Regions from separate parts of the Pseudarthrobacter sp. TAF60_1 genome, predicted to be linked through region 2. Evidence: riboswitches for the same ligand, from Rfam matches in the RefSeq annotation. Region 2 holds a riboswitch; each other region holds the start of a gene.
The links. A riboswitch is a leader RNA that binds a small molecule or an ion and turns the genes downstream of it on or off. The one in region 2 is predicted to bind S-adenosylmethionine.

Region 1: linked by a shared signal. The riboswitch ahead of metX (homoserine O-acetyltransferase MetX) and the one ahead of AB4Y73_RS04915 (aminotransferase class V-fold PLP-dependent enzyme) in region 2 are both predicted to bind S-adenosylmethionine.
Region 3: linked by a shared signal. The riboswitch ahead of AB4Y73_RS15870 (DUF1737 domain-containing protein) and the one ahead of AB4Y73_RS04915 (aminotransferase class V-fold PLP-dependent enzyme) in region 2 are both predicted to bind S-adenosylmethionine.

What each region holds. Positions count from the first base shown of each region.
Region 1 is NZ_JBFRDI010000009.1:132,769-139,230, forward strand. Features, by position in the region: gene AB4Y73_RS12415 (RNA-binding S4 domain-containing protein) at 1-162, shown strand, start outside; gene AB4Y73_RS12420 (alpha/beta hydrolase) at 238-888, opposite strand; gene AB4Y73_RS12425 (SGNH/GDSL hydrolase family protein) at 984-1,832, shown strand; gene AB4Y73_RS12430 (hypothetical protein) at 1,891-2,475, shown strand; gene metX (homoserine O-acetyltransferase MetX) at 2,489-3,604, opposite strand; SAM riboswitch class IV at 3,618-3,732, opposite strand; gene AB4Y73_RS12440 (bifunctional o-acetylhomoserine/o-acetylserine sulfhydrylase) at 3,815-5,176, opposite strand; gene AB4Y73_RS12445 (VOC family protein) at 5,381-6,019, shown strand; gene AB4Y73_RS12450 (CPBP family intramembrane glutamic endopeptidase) at 6,134-6,462, opposite strand, start outside.
Region 2 is NZ_JBFRDI010000003.1:294,000-300,461, forward strand. Features, by position in the region: gene AB4Y73_RS04910 (MFS transporter) at 92-1,489, shown strand; gene AB4Y73_RS04915 (aminotransferase class V-fold PLP-dependent enzyme) at 1,495-2,919, opposite strand; SAM riboswitch class IV at 2,955-3,068, opposite strand; gene hisN (histidinol-phosphatase) at 3,227-4,039, opposite strand; gene rsgA (ribosome small subunit-dependent GTPase A) at 4,094-5,209, opposite strand; gene aroA (3-phosphoshikimate 1-carboxyvinyltransferase) at 5,193-6,462, opposite strand, start outside.
Region 3 is NZ_JBFRDI010000014.1:88,905-95,366, forward strand. Features, by position in the region: gene AB4Y73_RS15850 (LysE/ArgO family amino acid transporter) at 1-94, opposite strand, end outside; gene AB4Y73_RS15855 (LysR family transcriptional regulator ArgP) at 164-1,066, shown strand; gene AB4Y73_RS15860 (O-succinylhomoserine sulfhydrylase) at 1,081-2,289, opposite strand; gene AB4Y73_RS15865 (rhodanese-like domain-containing protein) at 2,290-2,709, opposite strand; gene AB4Y73_RS15870 (DUF1737 domain-containing protein) at 2,706-2,981, opposite strand; SAM riboswitch class IV at 2,995-3,109, opposite strand; gene opgC (OpgC domain-containing protein) at 3,256-5,724, shown strand; gene AB4Y73_RS15880 (long-chain-fatty-acid--CoA ligase) at 5,772-6,462, opposite strand, start outside.

The DNA.
Region 1 (6,462 bases), on a different contig from region 2:
GCCAGCCTGGTCGAAGACGGTGTGGAAGCTGCCGAGCTCATCAAAAACGGACTCGTCAAGGTCAACGGCGAAATCGATGAACGGCGCGGCCGCCAACTGCACAACGGCGATACCGTCACCGTCAACGGCCAGACCGTGAAGGTCGTTGCGCCGGAGGCCTGACAAACAGGACTCCTGACGCCCCGGGCCGGCGGCACCAGGCCGCGGGCCGCCGTCGGACGCTACTTGTTCAGCAGCTCATTTGTTCAGCACCTCGTGCGTCAGGAACTCGGACACATGCCCGATTTCCTGCTGGTTGATGCCGTGCCACATGCCCGTGTAGAGGACCTTGGTCAATTTGACGTGCTCCCGCACCCAGCCCATGGTGTAGTCGATCTTGTCCGGCGTGATCACGGGGTCCTGCTGGTCGCGGCCCCAGAACAGCGGCACGGATCCGTTCAGTTCGCTGTCCTTGAAGGCAGGATCGCCGTCGGCGTTAATCACAAAACCGGAAAGCCCGACGACGGCGGCGTAGTCCGAGGGCCGGTACCGGAGCAGCGTGGTGGCCATGGCCATTCCCATGGAGAAGCCGAGCAGCGTGACCGACGGGTGGTCGGCTTTGACGGTGTCGATCCAGTCCTGCACATAGCTGGCTGCTTCCTTGACGGCATCCAGGGAGTAGTCGACGGACGCTGTCAGCGGGAACCACATAAAACCCGGGCCCGTGGGCAGCGGCGCCCTCAGCGACGCAACAACAAACTCCCGGGGCAGCATGTCCGCCAGGCTCAAGAGGTCCTGTTCGTTGGCCCCGTAGCCATGGAGCAGCACCAGTAGCGGCCGGCCGGAGCGCTGGTCCTCGGGCCTGGACCACATAACAACAGGGGCAGGAAATACTTGGGCGTCAGTCATGGTTTCCATTCTTACAGTTACCCAGGGGTAACTACCTACGGTGGCGTAGCTTGAGAACGAAAGGGCAGGATAGGACCGTGACTGACGCTAGAGCCATGCAGAACCATCCCACGGCTACCCAAGCCCACCCGTGGAGCCGCTACGTAGCCATGGGCGACTCCTTTACGGAGGGCATCGGGGATCCGGAACCCTCAAGCCCGGGCGGGTTCCGCGGCTGGGCGGACCGGGTGGCCGAGGAACTGGGCCGCGGCCAGGACGATTTTGCCTACGCGAACCTGGCCGTCCGTGGCAGGCTCCTGCAACAGATCGTGGACCAGCAGCTGGCCGCCTGCCTGGCACTCAAGCCGGACCTGGTCACTCTTTCCGCCGGCGGAAACGACCTCATCAGGCCCGGCGGTGACCCGGATGCCCTTGCTGAAAAGCTCGATTCGGTGGTCCAGATCCTGTCGATGGGCGGCGCTACAGTGGTGCTGTTCAACGGACCGGACACGGGTTCCTCAGTCCTGGGCCGGATCCGCAGCAAGGTGGCCATCTACAACGAGAACCTGCGCACCGTCGCCGCCCGCCACGACGCCGTCATCGCTGACATGTGGTCCCTGAAACAGCTCAACGATCCGCAGATGTGGGACGTGGACCGGCTTCATTTTTCGCCGCTGGGCCACCACACCATCGCGGCCATGGTGCTCGATTCGCTCAACGTCAGCCACACACTCGAACCCAGCATGCCGAAGCCGTTGCCGCAGCGGACCTGGCGCGAAGCACGCAGCGGAGACCTTGTGTGGGCCCGCGAGTACTTCGTCCCGTGGGTGGTCCGGCGGCTGCGGAACCGCTCTTCCGGCGACGGGATTACTGCCAAGCGTCCGACGCCGGGACCCGTCTTCGGCCCGGGGGTCCCCCTGGGTTCCGGTGAAGGTCCGCTGGGCACCACCGAAGCCCGCCGCTAGCCACGGGGAACGGAACGGGGGCTTAAGCTGGAAGGACACATATGAGAGGCGCTACCCCGTGAACAGCTTGTTTTTCTGGATCATCATCCTGTCGTTCGTGGTACCCACGGCGATGCGGATGTACCGGAAGTCTGTCAACAAACGGAACCAGGGGCAGGGCTTCTCCGGAGGCTACCCCGGCCAGTATCCGGGCCAGTTTCCCGGGCCGCAAAACCGGCAGCCCCGCGACGGCTACACGCAGCAGGATTACCTGAGCGGCGGCTACCGGGAGATCATGAGCCCCCAGCCGCTGCCGCCGAGCGAGCCGCTGCCGCCCATGCAGCCGATCGCGCCCGCAAATCAGCATTTCCCCGGCCAGCATTTCCCGCCGTACGGTCAGCCGCAGGACTATGGGCAACCACAGAATTATGGGCAGCAGGGGCAGTATGATCAGCCGCAGCAGTTCGGCCAGCCACAGCCATTCGGACAGCCAGGGCAGTATCCGGAAGCACCGAAGGCTCCTGCCCCGGCAACTCCTCCGCCGCCGTCGGGCCCGCAGGGCTACCGTGCCAGGAAGCTCGCCGAACTGGACCAGCAGTACAGCAATGGTGAGCTGGCCATGGAGGAGTACATGAAGCGCCGCGCCGACATCATGAACGGCTAAGCACCCACCGCACTTAGACCAGGAACGTGGTCCGCAGCTGGCTGCCGAGCTGTCCGATCTCGGTCAGGAAACCGTCGTGGCCGATCGGCGCCTCGATGACGTGCACATCAACTTCACCGGGCAGCGCCTCCGCCAGTTCCCGGGACTGGGACGGGAAGTAGAGCCGGTCACTGTCCACTGCGGCCACAAAGAACCTGGCGGTGGCGCGGCCCAGGGCCTCATCAAGGGAACCCCGCCCGCGCGTGACATCGTGGCTCATCAAAGCGTCGGTGATGGCGATGTAACTGTTCGCGTCAAACCGGCTCACCAGCTTTTTGCCCTGGTGGTCCAGGTAGCTTTCCACTTGGTAGCGGCCGCGCTCCCCCAGCGCCGCGGCCTTAAGCGGCGATTCGGGGACCTGCGCCGAACGTCCGAACCGGCCGTCGAATTCCTCCGCAGAGCGGTACGTGATGTGCGCGATGCGCCGGGCCAATGCGAGGCCGTCCTCGGGCAGCGGTCCGCCGTAGTAGTCGCCGTCGTTAAAGTTGGTGTCCTGGCGGATGGCGAGAGTCTGCGCCTGGGCGAAGGCGATTTGTTCAGCGGTGCTGGCGGCCCCCACGGAAATGACGGCGCAGCGCTGCACCCGCTCCGGAAAAGTGACCGCCCACTCCAGCGCGCGCGCCCCGCCCATCGAACCGCCCAGCACGGCAAACCAACTATGTATTCCCAGCTGGTCCGCCAGCCGGGCCTCGGCCACCGTCGTGTCCCGCAGGGTGACCAGCGGAAACCGGGACCCCCACGGCTTTCCGTCCGGAGCAACCGAGGACGGCCCGGTGGAGCCGTAGCAGCCGCCCACAATGTTGATGGACACGACGAAGAAGCGGTCCGTGTCCACCGGCGCGCCGGGTCCGGCCAGCTGCTCCCACCAGCCGGGCTCGTCACTGTCGCCGCGTGTCACATGTGTGCTGCCGGTCAGGGCATGCTCAATCAGGACGGCATTGGAGCCGTCCGCATTCAGGGTGCCCCACGTTTCATACGCCAAGGTGACGTCCGGCAGGTAGCCGCCGGCCTCGAGTTCCAGGCCGCCGATGGTGGCATACCGGACCACGCCGTTTCCGGGAGCTGCCGTTCGGGAGATGGTGATCGTCATGGAAAGGACCTCTTCTACGCGCTTGCCCGCCGTCAATTGACCGGCTGGCCAGGTCCTCACCCGGGGCACCCCACCACGGAAGAGGGTTGCCGGCCAGCAAGCCGGGGCTGTCGCTGGCACTCATGACCTGGTTCGAGTGTACGAAAAGCCCCGGCTTCTGGCTAAGCGTGTGACCGGTTATGACTCCGCGGAATTGACTCGCGGGGCGGGCTACTGCCGGCTGCCCGCGGTGTCCTGCGCCGTTCCTGCCGCAGCTTCCGCACTTTTCGCTGCCCGGAACCCGGCTTCGAGGTCGGCGATGATGTCGTCGATGTGCTCGATGCCCACGGAAAGCCGGACCAGCCCCGGCGTCACGCCGGCGATGGCCTGCTGCTCGGCCGAGAGCTGGCTGTGCGTGGTGGAAGCCGGGTGGATGACCAGCGACCGGACGTCCCCGATGTTGGCCACGTGGGAATGGAGCTCCAGGGCGTCCACGAAGCGCTTGCCTGCTTCCGCGCCGCCGGCCAGGTTGAATCCGACTACCGCGCCGGTGCCCTTGGGCCCGTATTTGAGTCCCCGCTGGTACCACGGGCTGGACGGGAGGCCGGCGTAGGCGACCGATTCGACGTCGTCCCGCGCTTCAAGCCAGCGCGCCACTTCGACGGCGTTCGCCACGTGCCGTTCCACCCGCAGGCTCAGCGTCTCCAGCCCCTGGGCAATCAGGAAGGCGTTGAACGGGGACACGGCTGAGCCAAGGTCGCGAAGCAGCTGGACTCGGGCCTTCAGGATGTAGGACAGGTTGGCACCCAGCGCTCCGCTCGCGCCGAGGTCCCGGGCATAGACCAGGCCGTTGTACGTGGGATCCGGGGTGTTGAAGCCGGGGAACCGCTCGGGGTCCTTGCCGAAGTCGAAATTGCCCGAGTCCACGATCACGCCGGCGATGGCAGAGCCGTGGCCGCCCAGGTACTTCGTGGCGGAGTGGACCACTATATCCGCGCCCCACTCCAGCGGACGGATCAGGTAAGGCGTGGACAGGGTGTTGTCCACGATCAGCGGCACACCTGCCTCGTGCGCCGCCTTCGACACACCTTCGATGTCCAGCACGTCCTGGCGCGGGTTGGAGACCACTTCGGCGAAGAAGAGCTTGGTGTTGGGCTGGACGGCATCCCGCCATTGGTCCAGGTTGTCCGGGTCCGCCACAAACGTGACGGAGATGCCGAACTTCTTCAGCGTGTGCGCCAGCAGGTTGTAGGTGCCGCCGTAGAGGCTCGGGCTGGCCACCACGTGGTCCCCGGCTTCGGCGATGTTGAGGATGGCGAAGGTCTCCGCTGCCTGTCCCGAACTCAGCAGCAGGGCCCCGAGGCCGCCCTCCAGGCTGGCGATCCGCTGTTCCACGGCGTCCTGCGTGGGGTTGCCGATGCGGGTATAGATCGGCGCGAGCTCCGCGAGGGCGAACCGGTTGGCGGCGCTTTCCGCGCTGGGGAAGACGAACGACGTCGTCTGGTAGATCGGCAGTGCGCGGGCGCCGGTGGCACTGTCCGGCTCCTGTCCTGCATGGATCTGGCGGGTTTCGAATGACCATCCGTTCGACATTCAGGTCTCCTTTGACGAGGTGTGGCGCTGCACATGTGCGTTCAGTCTAGGAAAGCGGCTTGACTGGCAACAGGATTGTGACGAAGGTGGTCGGCCAAGCGTTTTCGGCGCCGTTTGGCACGCTTCCACTCCGGGAACGAAACAAAAATCCCAGTAAGGCTACCCTTAGCTGAGAGGGAGATCACAAAGTGCCAAGATGATGGCATGCGCATGGATCACGTCTCTTACGCCTGTGAACAAGATGGCCTCGCTGCCACCACCGAACGTATTTCGTCTGCCCTCGGCGTCGAAGCCGTGAAGGGTGGAGTGCATCCCCGTTTCGGAACCCGAAACATGATCATTCCCCTCGCCGGCCACAAGTACCTGGAAGTTGTGGAGGTCTTGAACCACCCTGCCTCGGACAAGGCGCCCTTTGGGCAGGCTGTCCGCGCCCGGTCCGAAGCCGGCGGCGGCTGGATGGGCTGGTGCGTCGAAGTGGACGACCTCGCCCCCTTCGAAGAACGCTTGGGCCGCGCCGCCGTCAACGGAAACCGGAAGTTCCCCGACGGCCGGGAGCTGATCTGGAAGCAGATCGGCATCCTGGGCCTCATTGCGGACCCGCAGGTTCCCTACATGCTCAAGTGGGAAGGCGACCCTGCGCTCCACCCGTCCAACGCCTACGAAAGCAACGTCAAGATGAGTTGCCTGACTATTGCTGGCTCGGCGGAACGCGTGACCGAATGGCTGGGGGAACCCGTCGAAAAGCCACTGGAGGATGTGGCAGTCGAGTGGGTCGCTCCGAAGGGGACGCCGGGCATCCAGTCCGTGACCTTCGAAACTGCCACCGGAGCAGTTACCATCTGATCATCCCTACCCGACCGGTTTCCGGTCTCCCGGGCAATGCCGCCCGGACGAAATCTTCGGCCGCCATCAGCGGGTGCCAATGTCGCCACCCGCTGATGGGGGCCGAATCACTTTTCAGCCCAGGCCCACTGCCCGGCCGAAGAGGCTGAAACCCACAAACGCGACGATGTCCAGCAACGCATGAGCCACCACCAGCGGCATCACCCGCTTCGTCCTGGTGTAGAGCCAGGCGAACACCAGCCCCATCACCGCATTGCCGAAAAACGGCCCGAAGCCCTGGTAGAGGTGATAACTGCCCCGAAGCATGGCACTGGTGACAATCGCCAGGGGAACGCTCCAGCCGAACTTGCCGAAGCGGTCCAGGAGGTAGCCCACCACGATGACCTCCTCCACCACGGCATGTCTTAGCGCGGAGAGGATCAGGACGGGAATGGTCCACCAGT
Region 2 (6,462 bases):
GCCTCCTTCAATTGACTTCGGTGAGTATCCTTCGAATTTACCTGATGCCAGTGAACCGCTCGCAGTTGCGCGGGCGGTGTTTACTGGAGGAGTGGGCTTTCCTCCGACGACACGTGCTCAGAGACTCGTCCTGTGGATCTCGATTCTCGCCTCTTTGGTGTCCTTTTTGGACAGCAGCGTCATCAACGTGGCATTACCCGCCATTTCCCGTGATCTGGGCGGCGGCCTGACAACCCAGCAGTGGGTCGTGGACGCCTACCTGATCACGCTCGGGTCACTCATCCTGCTTGCCGGTTCTCTTTCTGACGTACTCGGACGGATCCTCATTCTCCGCGCCGGACTGCTCGGGTTTGGGGTGACGTCACTGATGTGCGCGTTCGCGCCCACAGCTGAAATTCTGATCATTTCCCGGGGCTTGCAAGGAATCGCCGGGGCTCTGCTCGTGCCCAGTTCGCTGGCGCTCATCACCTCGCACTTTGACGGGCCGGCCCGGGCCAAGGCCATTGGCCAGTGGACCGCAGGTACCACGGTGGCCTTCATCGCCGGACCGCTCGTGGGCGGCGTCTTGGTGGATTCCGTCGGGTGGAGGTGGGTGTTTGGCATCAATGTTGTGCCGATTGCGGTGACCTTGTATCTTCTGGCTGTGCTTCGTTCCTCCGACGTCCGCGAGGCAGGGGTGGGCATTGATTATCCCGGGGCCGTGCTGTGCGTGCTCGGGCTGGCCGGACCGGTCTATGCCCTGATCGAGCAGGCCACACAAGGGTGGGGAAGCCCGGGTATCCTGTTGCCTTTGATCCTGGGGGTCGTCTGCTTCGCGGCGTTCATCTGGCGGCAGGCAACGGCGAAACAGCCCCTCATGCCTCTAAGTCTCTTCGCCGTCAGGAACTTTGCGGCAGGCAACTTGGCCACAATGTTCATCTATGCCGCGCTGTCCATCGGCGGATTCATCATCGTGCTCTTCCTGCAGCAGGTGGCCGGATACTCGGCGACACTCGCCGCGCTCGCCCTGTTGCCGGTCAGCCTGCTGAGCATTTTCCTTTCCGCATGGTTCGGTTCACTCGCCGGCCGATACGGCCCGCGCTGGTTCATGGCTTTGGGCCCGGCCGGAGCCGGCCTGGGCTACTTCCTGATGGTGTCGTCACAGGTACCCGTCCATTACTGGAATCAACTGCTGCCGGGAATCGTCCTCTTTGGGGCGGGGCTCTCGGCAACAGTTGCACCGCTTACCGCGGCCATATTGGGCTCGATCTCTGAGCAGCAGTCCGGCATTGGCTCGGCAGTAAACAACGCGGTTGCCCGTGTATCGGGTCTGATTGGCATCGCTTTCGTCGGGCTCATCGCCGGGAACCAGCTTGACCTGGACGGATTCCATCGGGTGCTGATCGCCACCGGCATCCTCTTGGTTATCGGCGGCACGGTCTCGGCGTTGGGCATCAGGAACCCGGCGCGGATCGTGAAGCCCACAGATAGCGCCACCGCCCAGGCCTAGCCAGCTTAGTCGTCGAGGCAGGGAGCCGCGCCGGCAGTGCCGGGCGTGTTCGGTGCCCAGTGCGGGTAGGTGCGGGCGTCGTTGGCCGGAACCCAGCGGCCCGAATCCACCACGTAGTCCCAGCCCAGGCCCGTGCGGCGCAGCTGGTCGAGGCCGGCGAGCAGCCGTTCGGCGTCCTCCAGCCGGGAACCTACGCCGAAGCTGGCGCGCAGGGAACCGGAAGGAAGGCCGAGGCGTTTCAGCAGCGGGTGGGCGCAGAATCGGCCGTCCCGCAGTCCCACGCCATGTTCGGCCGACAGATAGGCGGCAACCAATCCGGCGTCGTAACCGGCCACCGAGAAGTTCACAACGCCGATGGTGCCGGTGCCCGGATCGGTGTCCGAGAAGATCTGGTGGACCGTGACGCCGTCGATCCTCTGCAGCCCGTCCACCAGATAGGACCTGATGGCAGCCTCATGGGCGTGCCAGCGGTCCTGGTCCAATGATGCGATGACTTGGGTGGCGCGGGCCAGCGTGGCTGCACCCAGGACATTGGGGGAGCCCCCCTCGTGGCGGGCCGGTCCGGTTGCCCAGGTGACGCCGTCGAGCTTTGCCTCCTTGACGGCGCCGCCGCCCGCCAAGTGCGGGGTGCCGGCGTCTAGCCAGTCCGTGCGGCCCACCAGGACGCCGGCGCCGAATGGTGCGTAGAGCTTGTGGCCGGAGAAGGCGAGGTAGTCGACGTCGTCGGCGGTGATGTTGATGCGCCGGTGCGGTGCGAGCTGCGCGGCGTCCACCACGATGCGGGCCCCGAACTCGTGGGCCAGCGCCGCGAGGGCGCGGATGGGGAGTATCTCACCGGTCACGTTGGAGGCGCCGGTGACGGCGAGCAGACTGACGTTGCCCTCCTGAAGTTCGGTGCGGAGGGCGTCAATGGTTCCTGCGATGGTGGGCGCGGCCACCACGCTGCGGTGCGGAACACCCTGCCACGGCAGCAGGTTGGCGTGGTGCTCGATGTCCAGGTACAGGACATCGCCAACGGGCCGGCTGTCCGACGTATGCGGCAGGCAACCAGCCAGCAGGTTCAGCGAGTCGGTGGTGTTGCGGGTGAAGATGACGGAGTCATCCGGCCGGCCGCCCACGAAGTCCCGCACGATGTTCCGGGCGTTTTCGTACACGGAGGTGCTGATCTGTGACGCGTAGCCGGCACCACGGTGAACGCTGGCATAGAACGGCAGGATTTCGTTCAGGTAGGCCGACACCACGGAGAGGGCCGGGGCTGAGGCGCCGTAGTCCAGGTTGGCGTAGCGGATGTGCCCGCCCTGGATCAGCGGGGCCTGGATTTCAGCGCCGGTGACGGCGGACAGGGGACGTCCGGCAATGGCGGCAAGTTCGCCGGTCAATGCTGCGGCGGCGATGTTCTGAACGGCGGGGGAGACGGTGGCAGTTGTCACGGAGACCTCACTTCAAAAGGACTCCCGGCACCGGGAATCCGCGCTTGCCGGGTCCATTGAGGGCCGGCCTGGTCGTCACCCGGGGCACCCCACCGCGAATGGAGGGTTGCCGGCCAGCAAACCGGGGTTTAGCGCTGGCACTCGTGACCTGTTAAAGAGCGTAGGACATCTCCGCGGCCGTGGAAAAGCCCGGCGGAATGTTAAGGCGTTTGTTACGGCTGTATGAGGAATGGGGGTTTCTCCGAAGAAACGACGGCGGGCACCCCTTTGAGGGGATGCCCGCAGTCGAATATTCGGCAGAGATGGTCTACAGCAGATCGTCCAGGTCCGGGTTCAGCCGCTTGAGTACCTCGGAGTGCAGGATGGAATTCGTGGCCAGCGCGTTGCCGCCAAACGGCCCGTCCTGGCCCTCCAGCGACGTGAAACGGCCGCCCGCTTCCACCACGATGGGGACCAGGGCAGCCATGTCGTAGAGGTTCAGCTCCGGCTCGCAGGCGATGTCAACGGAGCCTTCGGCGACCATGCAGTAGGACCAAAAGTCGCCGTACGCCCGGGTGCGCCACACATCCTCGGTCAGCCCCAGGAACTCATCCAGGTTCCCGCGTTCCTTCCAGCCGCTGAGGCTCGAATAGGACAAGGAGGCATCAGCAAGGTTGGAAACGTTCGAGACCCGGAGCCGGGTTGCTGCGGCGAGGGACCTGCCCATGTACGCGCCGGCCCCCTTGGCGGCCCACCAGCGTTTGCCGAGCGCCGGAGCGCTGACCACGCCTACAACGGGTTCGCCCTCGTCCACGAGAGCTATCAGGGTGGCCCAGACGGGGACACCGCGGACAAAGTTCTTGGTGCCGTCGATCGGGTCGATGATCCAGCGCCGGGAGCCGTGGCCGGAGCTGCCGAATTCCTCACCGAGGACCGCGTCCCGGGGGCGTGAGCGGGACAGCTGGCCGCGGATGGCCTCTTCGGCAGACTTGTCCGCATCCGTGACAGGCGTCAGGTCAGGTTTGGTCTCGATGTGCAGGTCCAGCGCCTTGAAGCGGCTCATGGTCTGGTCATCCACGGAATCGGCCAGCACGTGGGCCAGGCGCAGGTCATCGTTGTAGCTCGAAGCGGGTTGGATCATGGTTCCAAACTACCGTCTAACCGCCGCGGGGTTGGGGACGTCGGCTTCCGGACGCTAGCCGACTGTCCCGAGTTCCTTGCTGTCCTGGCCTTCCAGCCGCGGGTCCGAGCCCAGCAGGCGCCGTAGGGAAGCCAACCGGGCCGGGCCGGTGGGACCGGCCTGTCCTTCGGCCACCCACGAATCCAGCCCACAGTTCACGGCGGCAGCGTTGTGTTTGCAGCCGCGCTCGCAGGCATCGGTGCCCGGCTCCAGGTCCGGGAAGGACCTCAGGATCCGGTCCGGGTCCACGTGCGCCAGGCCGAACGAACGGATACCCGGGGTGTCAATGATCCAGCTGCCAGCCGGTGCGCCCGCCAGTTTCAAGGCAAGGGCCGACGACGACGTGTGGCGGCCGCGTCCCGTCACCGCGTTCACGCCGCCCGTTGCCCGTTCGGCGCCGGTGAGTGCGTTGACCATGGTGGACTTGCCCACGCCGGAATGGCCCAGCATCACCGTGACTTTGCCGTCGAGATAGGCGCGGAGCTGTGCAACTGCGTCTATGTCGAGCCGTGCCGACAGGCCGTCGTCGGAGCGCGCATCGATTCCTGAGGCTTCGGAGTCGGCCGTCCGGCTGATGATGACCGGAAAATCCAGGTGCTCATAGTTGGACAACAGTTCCGCCGGATCCTTGACGTCCGCTTTGGTGACGAGCAGCAGCGGTTCGATGCCGGCGTCGTACGCGGCCACCAAGGCGCGGTCGATAAATCCGGTGCGCGGTTCCGGGTTCGCGGCCGCTACGACCACTACCAGCTGATCGGCATTTGCCACTACCGCCCGCTCGATAGGGTCCGTGTCATCGGCGCTGCGCCGCAGCAGGGTTCGGCGCTCCTGGATCCGCACAAGGCGCGCGAGCGTGTCCGGTTCGCCGGAGACGTCCCCTACGAGGGACACGAAGTCGCCGGCCACCACGGGGGAGCGGCGCAGTTCACGGGCGCGCGCGGCGATGATGACCCGCTCGTCGCCCGAGTCTTCACCGACGACGGCGGTGTAGCGGCCCCGGTCCACCGTGATGATGCGCCCGGTGACGGCGTCGTCGTGGCTGGGACGGTCCTTGGTGCGGGGCCGTGAGCCTTTCTTGCTGGGCCGGATCCGGACGTCGGATTCATCCCAGGAATCAGTGCTGCGGGCCACCGTTGGAACCTTCCGTCCCATCAGCGGGGACTGCGCCCTGCGCCACCATGTCCGCCCACATCTGTGGGAACTCCGGCATGGTCTTGGCAGTGGTCCCGATGTCCTGCACTTCAATGCCCGGCACCGCCAGGCCCAGGATCGCCCCGGCGGTGGCCATCCTATGGTCTGCGTAGCTGTGCACCACGCCGGCATGCAGCTTGGCCGGGCGGATCACCAGGCCATCGCTCGTTTCCTCGGCATCCCCGCCGAGGCGGTTGATTTCAGTGACCAGCGCTGCCAGCCGGTCAGTCTCGTGGCCGCGGAGGTGGGCAATACCAGTGAGCTGCGACGGACCACTGGCCAGCGCACACAGAGCCGCCACTGTGGGGGCGAGCTCGCTGGTTTCATCGAACTTGGCGCCCCTGATCTCGGCTCCGCCGGTAACGGTCAGGACGCCGTCAGCCAAGCTAACCTCCGCGCCCATCGCCGCGAGGATGCTGCGCCACTGGTCTCCCACCTGGGTGGTTTCGGCGGGCCAGTCCGGTATCCTCACGGTCCCGCCGGAGGCAAGGGCCGCAGCCAGGAAGGGGCCGGCATTGGAGAGATCCTGTTCGATGCGCTGGTCAAAGGCACGGATGGGACCCGGCGCCACCACCCAATGGTTCGGCGTGGAATCGTCCACGGACACTCCGGCACCGCGAAGCACGGCCACGGTCATGTTGATGTGATCCAAGCTGGGCACGGGTTTGCCCACGTGCTCCAGGTGAAGTCCCTCGGTGAACCTCGCACCCACCAGCAGGAGGGCCGAAACGAATTGGGATGACCCGCTGGCATCGATGACCAGGTGGCCGCCGCGGACTTCCCCGGTGCCTTCGACGGTGAACGGCAGCGCGGAGGGGGTCCCGCCGTCGTCCGTTGTCAGAGCCACGCCGAGCCCCTGCAGCGCCTCAATAATGGCACCCATGGGGCGTTTCCGGGCGTGCGGATCGCCGTCGAAAACGCTGGCGCCCTTGCGGAGCGCCGCCAGCGGCGGCACAAACCGCATCACGGTCCCGGCCAGGCCGCAATCGATATGCGTGCGGGACGCCGCCGCCTCCTGGCTGAGCGGCGTGACCGCAAGGTCGGGCCCATACGCGCCGTCCCCCGGCACCTCCGTGACTGTGGCTCCCAACTGGCGGAGGGCCTCGATCATCAGTGCTGAGTCACGGGAATGCAGGGGTGCGCGCAGACGGGACGGGCCGTCAGCCAGCGCGGCCAGCACCAGGAACCTGTTG
Region 3 (6,462 bases), on a different contig from region 2:
AGACAAAGGCGTTCTGGCTGCCGATGGCCACGATGAGGGCAAGTCCGGTGCCGAAGCCCAGAGCAGCGGGGGTCAGCAGTCCTGTGAAGTCCATATGTTCCAAGCTAAGGCGAAGCCTACAATTACTCCAGCTAAATATTCTTACGAGTATTAAGGAAAGCTAATGAAGGCGTTTCAACTGGAGCAGCTCCGGACCTTCGCCGCAGTGGTGGAGGAGGGCACCCTGGAAGCGGCCGCCCGCAGCCTGTACGTCACGCCGTCGGCCATTTCCCAGCGGCTGAAAGCGATGGAGGATGCGGCCGGGCAGATCCTGCTGCAGCGCACCAGCCCTGTCCGGCCGACCACCGCCGGCGAGGCAGTCCTGCGGTTCGCTCTGCAGGTCAGGCAGCTGGAGTGGGATGCGCGCCAGGAGTTGGGCGGCGGCCAAAGCGCGCCGAGCGCGCCCATCCCGCTGGTGGTGAATGCCGATTCGCTGTCCACCTGGTTCCTGCCGGCGCTGGCGGGTCTCCCGGCGGACCTTGGCGTTTGTTTTGAAATCCGGCGGGAGGACGAACAGCATTCCACCCGGCAATTGCGCACCGGCGCGGTGATGGCAGCCGTGACCGCAACGCCGGAGCCGGTCCCGGGCTGCAGCGTGGAACCCCTCGGTTCGCTGCGGTACCGTGCGGTGGCCAGCCTGGCTTACGTGCGGCGCTGGTGGCCGGGTGGGCCCCAACTGGTGGCCGGCAGTCAGTCACCGGTAGTGGATTTCGACCGCAAGGACGATCTGCAGACCGGATTCTTCCGCTCGCTGACCGGCACTGACTTGGCGGCGCCGCGGCACTATGTGCCGTCGTCGGCCGAATTCGCGCAGGCCATCCGGCTGGGGCTGGGCTGGGGACTGCTGCCTGAGCAGGAATGCCTGGCCGACCTCAGAAGCGGGGATCTCGTGGAACTGGCAGCAGAAGACCCGGTTGACGTGTCCCTGTATTGGCAGCGCTGGAAGATCGACTCCCCGGTGCTCAACCAGCTCACCGCCGCGGTGCGGGCGGCGGCGTCCAGGCAGCTCCGCCAGCCCGGAGCCTGACGCCAGCCCTCCCACTAGACCTGCTTGAGCGCCTGTTCGAGGTCGCCGATGAGGTCGTCCACGTCCTCGAGTCCAACTGACAGGCGCACCACGCCGTCGCTGAGCCCGATGGCGGCGCGCCCTTCCGGCCCCATGGCGCGGTGGGTGGTGGTGGCCGGATGGGTGATGAGGGACTTCGCATCGCCGAGGTTGTTGGAGATGTCGATGATCCGCAGCGCGTCCAGCAGCGCAAAGGCAGCCTCTTTGCCGGAGCACCCCCCGGTCGCGGCAAGTTCCAGGGTGAGGACGGTGCCACCGGCCTTCATCTGCTTGGCGGCCAGCTCATACTGCGGGTGCGATTTCAGCAGCGGATACTTGACCCAGCTGACGGCCGGTTGCTGCTCAAGCCATTCGGCCAGCCGCAGCGCCGATGCGGACGAGTGGTTCACGCGCAGGGCCATGGTCTCAAGGCCTTTGGTGAGGACCCACGCGTTGAACGAGGACAGCGCCGGGCCGGTGTGGCGCATCAGCTGCTTGACCGGCCCGTTGATGAATTCCGCCGTCCCCAGGATGGCCCCGCCCATGACCCTGCCTTGGCCGTCGATGTGTTTGGTGCCCGAGTACACAATCACGTCTGCGCCGAACTGCCCGCAACGTTGCAGCAGGGGAGTGGCAAAGACGTTGTCCACCACCACTGTGGCTCCCGCGGCGTGCGCCAGTTCGCTGACCGCGGCGATGTCCACGATTTCCTGCATCGGATTGGACGGCGATTCGAAAAACACGGCTGTGGTGGGCTCTGACAGGGCTTCGCGCCACTGGCCCAGGTCCGGGCCGTCCACAAATACCGTCTCCACGCCCCAGCGGGGAAGGATTTCGTTCAGGATCACAAAGCAGGAGCCGAACAGCGAGCGCGCGGCAACCACCCGGTCACCGGCACCCAGCAGGGCACCCAGGGCGGTGAACACCGCTGACATGCCCGACGCCGTGGCGAAGCATGCCTCGGTGCCTTCGAGCAGGCGGAGGCGTTCCTGGAAAGTCGCCACCGTCGGGTTGCCATAGCGGGAGTAGACAAACCGTTCGTCCTCGCCGGTGAACGCCCGCTCGGCGGCGGCAGCGGACTCGTAAACGAAGCCCGAGTTCAGGAAGATCGGCTCGGTGGTTTCCTGGAACTGCGTGCGGTCGAGCCCGCCGCGGACCGCCTGGGTGTCGGGGCTCCAGCCGGAAGCGTCGTCGTTGAAGGCCACTTACTTGCTTCCCAGGTTGGTGGGCAGGCCGCGGTTCTTCCAACCGTTAACCTTGCGCTCGCCGTGCCGGTCCGGCTCGCCTTCGAAGCCTTCCAGGACGTTGTACGAGGTGAACCCCGCTTGCGTCGCGGCGGTGGCGGCGGCGATGGAGCGCTGGCCTGAGCGGCAGAGGAACACCAGTTCGGTACCGCTGTCCTCCGGCGCCTGCTCGGTGAGGCGGGCGATGAAGTCCGGGTTCGGAATGCCGCCGGCAAACGTCCAGGGAAGGAACAGGGGATCGTTGTGCTTTTCGTTCGCGGATTCGGTGACCGGGATGCCGATGTGCGCCCATTCGCCTTCCGTGCGGACATCCACCAGGATGGCGCCCTGCTCCAGCTTGGTCCACGCTTCCTGCGGTGTGAGGTCTCCGGCGTAGCTCATGCGTGGCCCTCGCCGTCGAACTCGAGATCGTCGCCCGCCTCGAGGTCTTCCACGGCGGTGGCGACGGCGGCATCCGCACTGGCGATGGCAGCCGGCAGGATGAGTGCCTGGGCAACGATCACGGCGTTGCCGTTGAACGTGGCAGCCGGGCTGCCGTGCAGGACATAACCCTCGGCCAGGGCGGTGGAAATCCGCTCACAGAACGTGCGGTCGTCCGGGCCGGTGATGAGCCGGTACGAAAGTTTTTCTTCAGGAACAGGGACGTCGGACACGACGGATCTCCTTCTTTCACGCTTGCAGCTCGAATGGGTCGATATGCCGAGTATTCACCTGAGGCACCCCGCCGCGATAGGAGGGTTGCCGACCGGCCAGTCAGGGCTTGGCGCCGGTTCTCATTACTCCCCAAAAACGTAACACCCGGCCCGCCCCGCCGCACCGCCGCCGTCGTCATGTTCCGTAACCGAACCGCGGTTCCATGACCGGTAGAGTCAACCGGGGGCAGGCCCCCCATTACATAACCGTCCGGGGGGGAAGGTTCACACGAGCATGCCAACAGCCACCGCACTTTGGCGCGTGCCGCCGTCGGACGTCCGCGGGCGCCGCCCGCTGTTCGCGGCGCTCCTCGCGGCCCTCGTCCTTCTGATCAGCCTGGTACCTGCGGGTGCCGTCCACGCCGCCGAGCCTGAACCGGCGGAGGGCAAGCCCCTGCTGGGGGCGGTCCTGGAGTGGGGCGAGGACTCCGCCCAGGGTTTTGCCGAGCGGCTGGGGGCCTCACCGGCGCTGCTGGGGCACGAGATCTCCCTCCCCGTGCGGCCCGGCGAGGAACAGGACATCCGGGAGTACCTGGGCCAGGCCGGCGGCCAAGGTTCCCACGCCATGCTCACCGTGCGGCCCGCCGCCGCGCTGGACCAGGTGGACCCGGCTGCCGCCAAAGCCTTCGCGGCCAAGGTGGGGGAACTGGCTGCCAACTTCAAAGGCACCATCCTGATCCGCTTCGCCCCGGACATGAACTCAAGCTGGGTGGAGTGGGGCCAGCAGCCGGCCGCCTACAAAGCAGCATTCCGCAACGTTGCCGCGGCGTTCAAAACCGCGGACGACGCCGGCACGGTGATGGTGTGGCAGCCCTACCTGGGGCGGGACTACCCGTTCGAACGCCACCCGAACGCCCCCGCCGCCGGGACCGGGGGTTTCGCCTTGCTGGACACCAACGGTGACGGAAGCTGGAACGGTGCAGATGAAGCTTACGCGCCGTACTACCCCGGCGATGACGTGGTGGAGTGGGTGGGGCTGACGGCTTACCACGATGACAGCGGCGGCAACTCCGCCGTCAATACCGTTCCCGCCGATGGCGAGTTGTCCGCGATGCTGACCCGGTCCGGCAATGAGGATTTCTACGCTGCCTACGCCGCCGGGCGCAAGAAGCCCATGCTCCTTCAAACGGCAGCCTTCTACAGCCCTGCCACGGGCGGCGCCGCGGAAGCTGACATTAAGGCGCCCTGGTGGGACCAGACCCTGGACGCTGCCACCTCCACTGAGTTCGCCCGCATCGCCGCCGTCGTCTGGGACGAGCGGACCAGCACGCGTGACACCGGGGTCATCAGCATCGACTGGCGGCTGACCGGCAAGGACAGCATCGCCGGAGCAGCGCGCAAAAGGCTCGCTGAATCCGGCCTCACCACCGGGCCCGTGACGGCTGTCAGCGGGGGCCAGCAGGCCACCCGCGCCAACTCCCTGTCCGGGGCGGCCGCCCGGAGCGTCGCCGCGGCCATGCTCATCCTCCTGGTGGCTCTGTGGCAACTTCCGCGGCGCGTCGGCGCCGTGGCCGGCTGGGGTTATGGGCTGCCGTCCAAACGGGACACCCGGGTGGACCTCCTCCGCGGACTGGCGATTGTTTTTGTGGTGGTCAACCACCTGGGCATGACATCGCTGTTCCAACTGCTCACCCAGGAAGCCATCGGGTTCGTGTCCGGCGCGGAACTGTTCGTCCTGTTCTCCGGCCTGGTGGTGGGAATGGTCTACGGCCCCAGGGTCAAGGACGATTTCGGCAAGGTGGTGGATCTGACGTCCCGCCGGGCTGGCAAGCTGTACCTGACGGCCCTTGCCGTCCTGGTGGGAGTCTTCCTGCTCTCGCTGCTGCCGTTCTTCCAGACCGATGCGCTGACCACGTACGTGGACCAGGGAACCGGAGGGGGCGGCCACAACGCCGTCGGCCGTACCTACGACCTGTACGCCGGGATGGAAACCCTGCTGCAGTTCCCGGTCCCTGCCCAGGTGCTGCCCGCCATCATCCTGCTGCAGTTCGGGCCCTGGCAGTTCAATGTGATGGGCCTCTACGTGGTGCTGCTCCTCGCCAGCCCGCTGATCCTCTTGGCGCTCAACCGTGGCAAGACGCTGTGGGTGCTGGCCGCGACGCTGGGCCTCTACACCGTGGGCGCCGCCACCCGCTTCAGGCTGCTGCCGTCCCAGTTCGAGGACTCCTTCCCGCTGCTCGTGTGGCAGGTGCTCTTTGTCCTGGGCCTGGTGGTTGGCTTCCACCGGCACCGCATCGTTGCCTGGCTGTCGGCACATCACTGGGTAGTGGTGGCGTCTACTGTCCTGACATTTGTTTTCGCGTTCCTGTCCTGGTGCAACCCCTACCTGGCCAACGGTTTCGACCTGCGCCTGGCCATCATCCCGGACGCTGCCTACCGGGTCATGTACGACACCTTCTTTGCCCGCACCTACCTTGATCCCGGCAGGCTGCTCAACGTTGTGGTCCTGGTGGTGGCCGCCTACGCGTTCCTCACCGCCTACTGGAAGCCCGTGGAGCGGGCACTGGGGTGGTTCCTGATCCCGTTGGGCCAGGCCACGCTCTACGTCTTCATCCTGCACGTGGTACTCATCGCCGTGATCACCAACATCCCGGTCCTGCGCCAGGGTGACATTATGATCAACACTGCCGCCTACGCGGCGATTCTGGGCCTGCTGTGGCTGATGGTCAAAAAGCGCGTCCTGTTCGGGATCATCCCCACCTGACCGGACCTGACCTGACCCTCGCCGGCTGTCGCCTTCGGGCGCGCCGCTTACGGGGCCTGGTGACGGGCGGTGAGCTCCCGCTTGAGGACCTTGCCGCTGGGACCGGTCGGGAATTCCGTGACCAGGGTGATGATGCGCGGATACTTGTAGGCTGCCAGTTCCGCCGCGGCAAAGTCCCGCAACTCATCAATGGTGGCGCTGCTGCCCGGATTAAGGACGACGGCGGCCGCCACCTCCTGCCCGTGCGTTTTGTCCGGGACGCCATAAACGGCAACACTCAGGACCGCTGCGTGCCGGCTCAGGACTTCCTCCACTTCGCGCGGGTACACGTTGTACCCGTTGCGGATGATCATCTCCTTTTTCCGGTCCAGGATCCTGAGGTATCCGTCGCCGTCCTTGGTGCCCAGGTCGCCGGTGCGGAACCAGCCGTCCACCATAGCCTCCGCGGTGGCCTCGGGGCGGTTCAGATAGCCCGTGAAGAGGTTGTGCCCGCGGATCACCAGCTCGCCCAACTCGCCCTGTGGCAGCAGTTCGATGGCATCCGCGATCTCCGGGCGGGCGATCTCCACCTGGACACCCCAAATGGCCTGGCCTACCGTTCCGGGCCGCGGCTCTTTCCCTACGTGGTTGAAGGTGGCCACCGGGGACGTCTCGGTCAGTCCGTAGCCTTCGTAGATATCCGAGCCGAACTCCGTTTTGAACCGATCCATCACCGCCACCGGCAGCGACGCGCCGCCG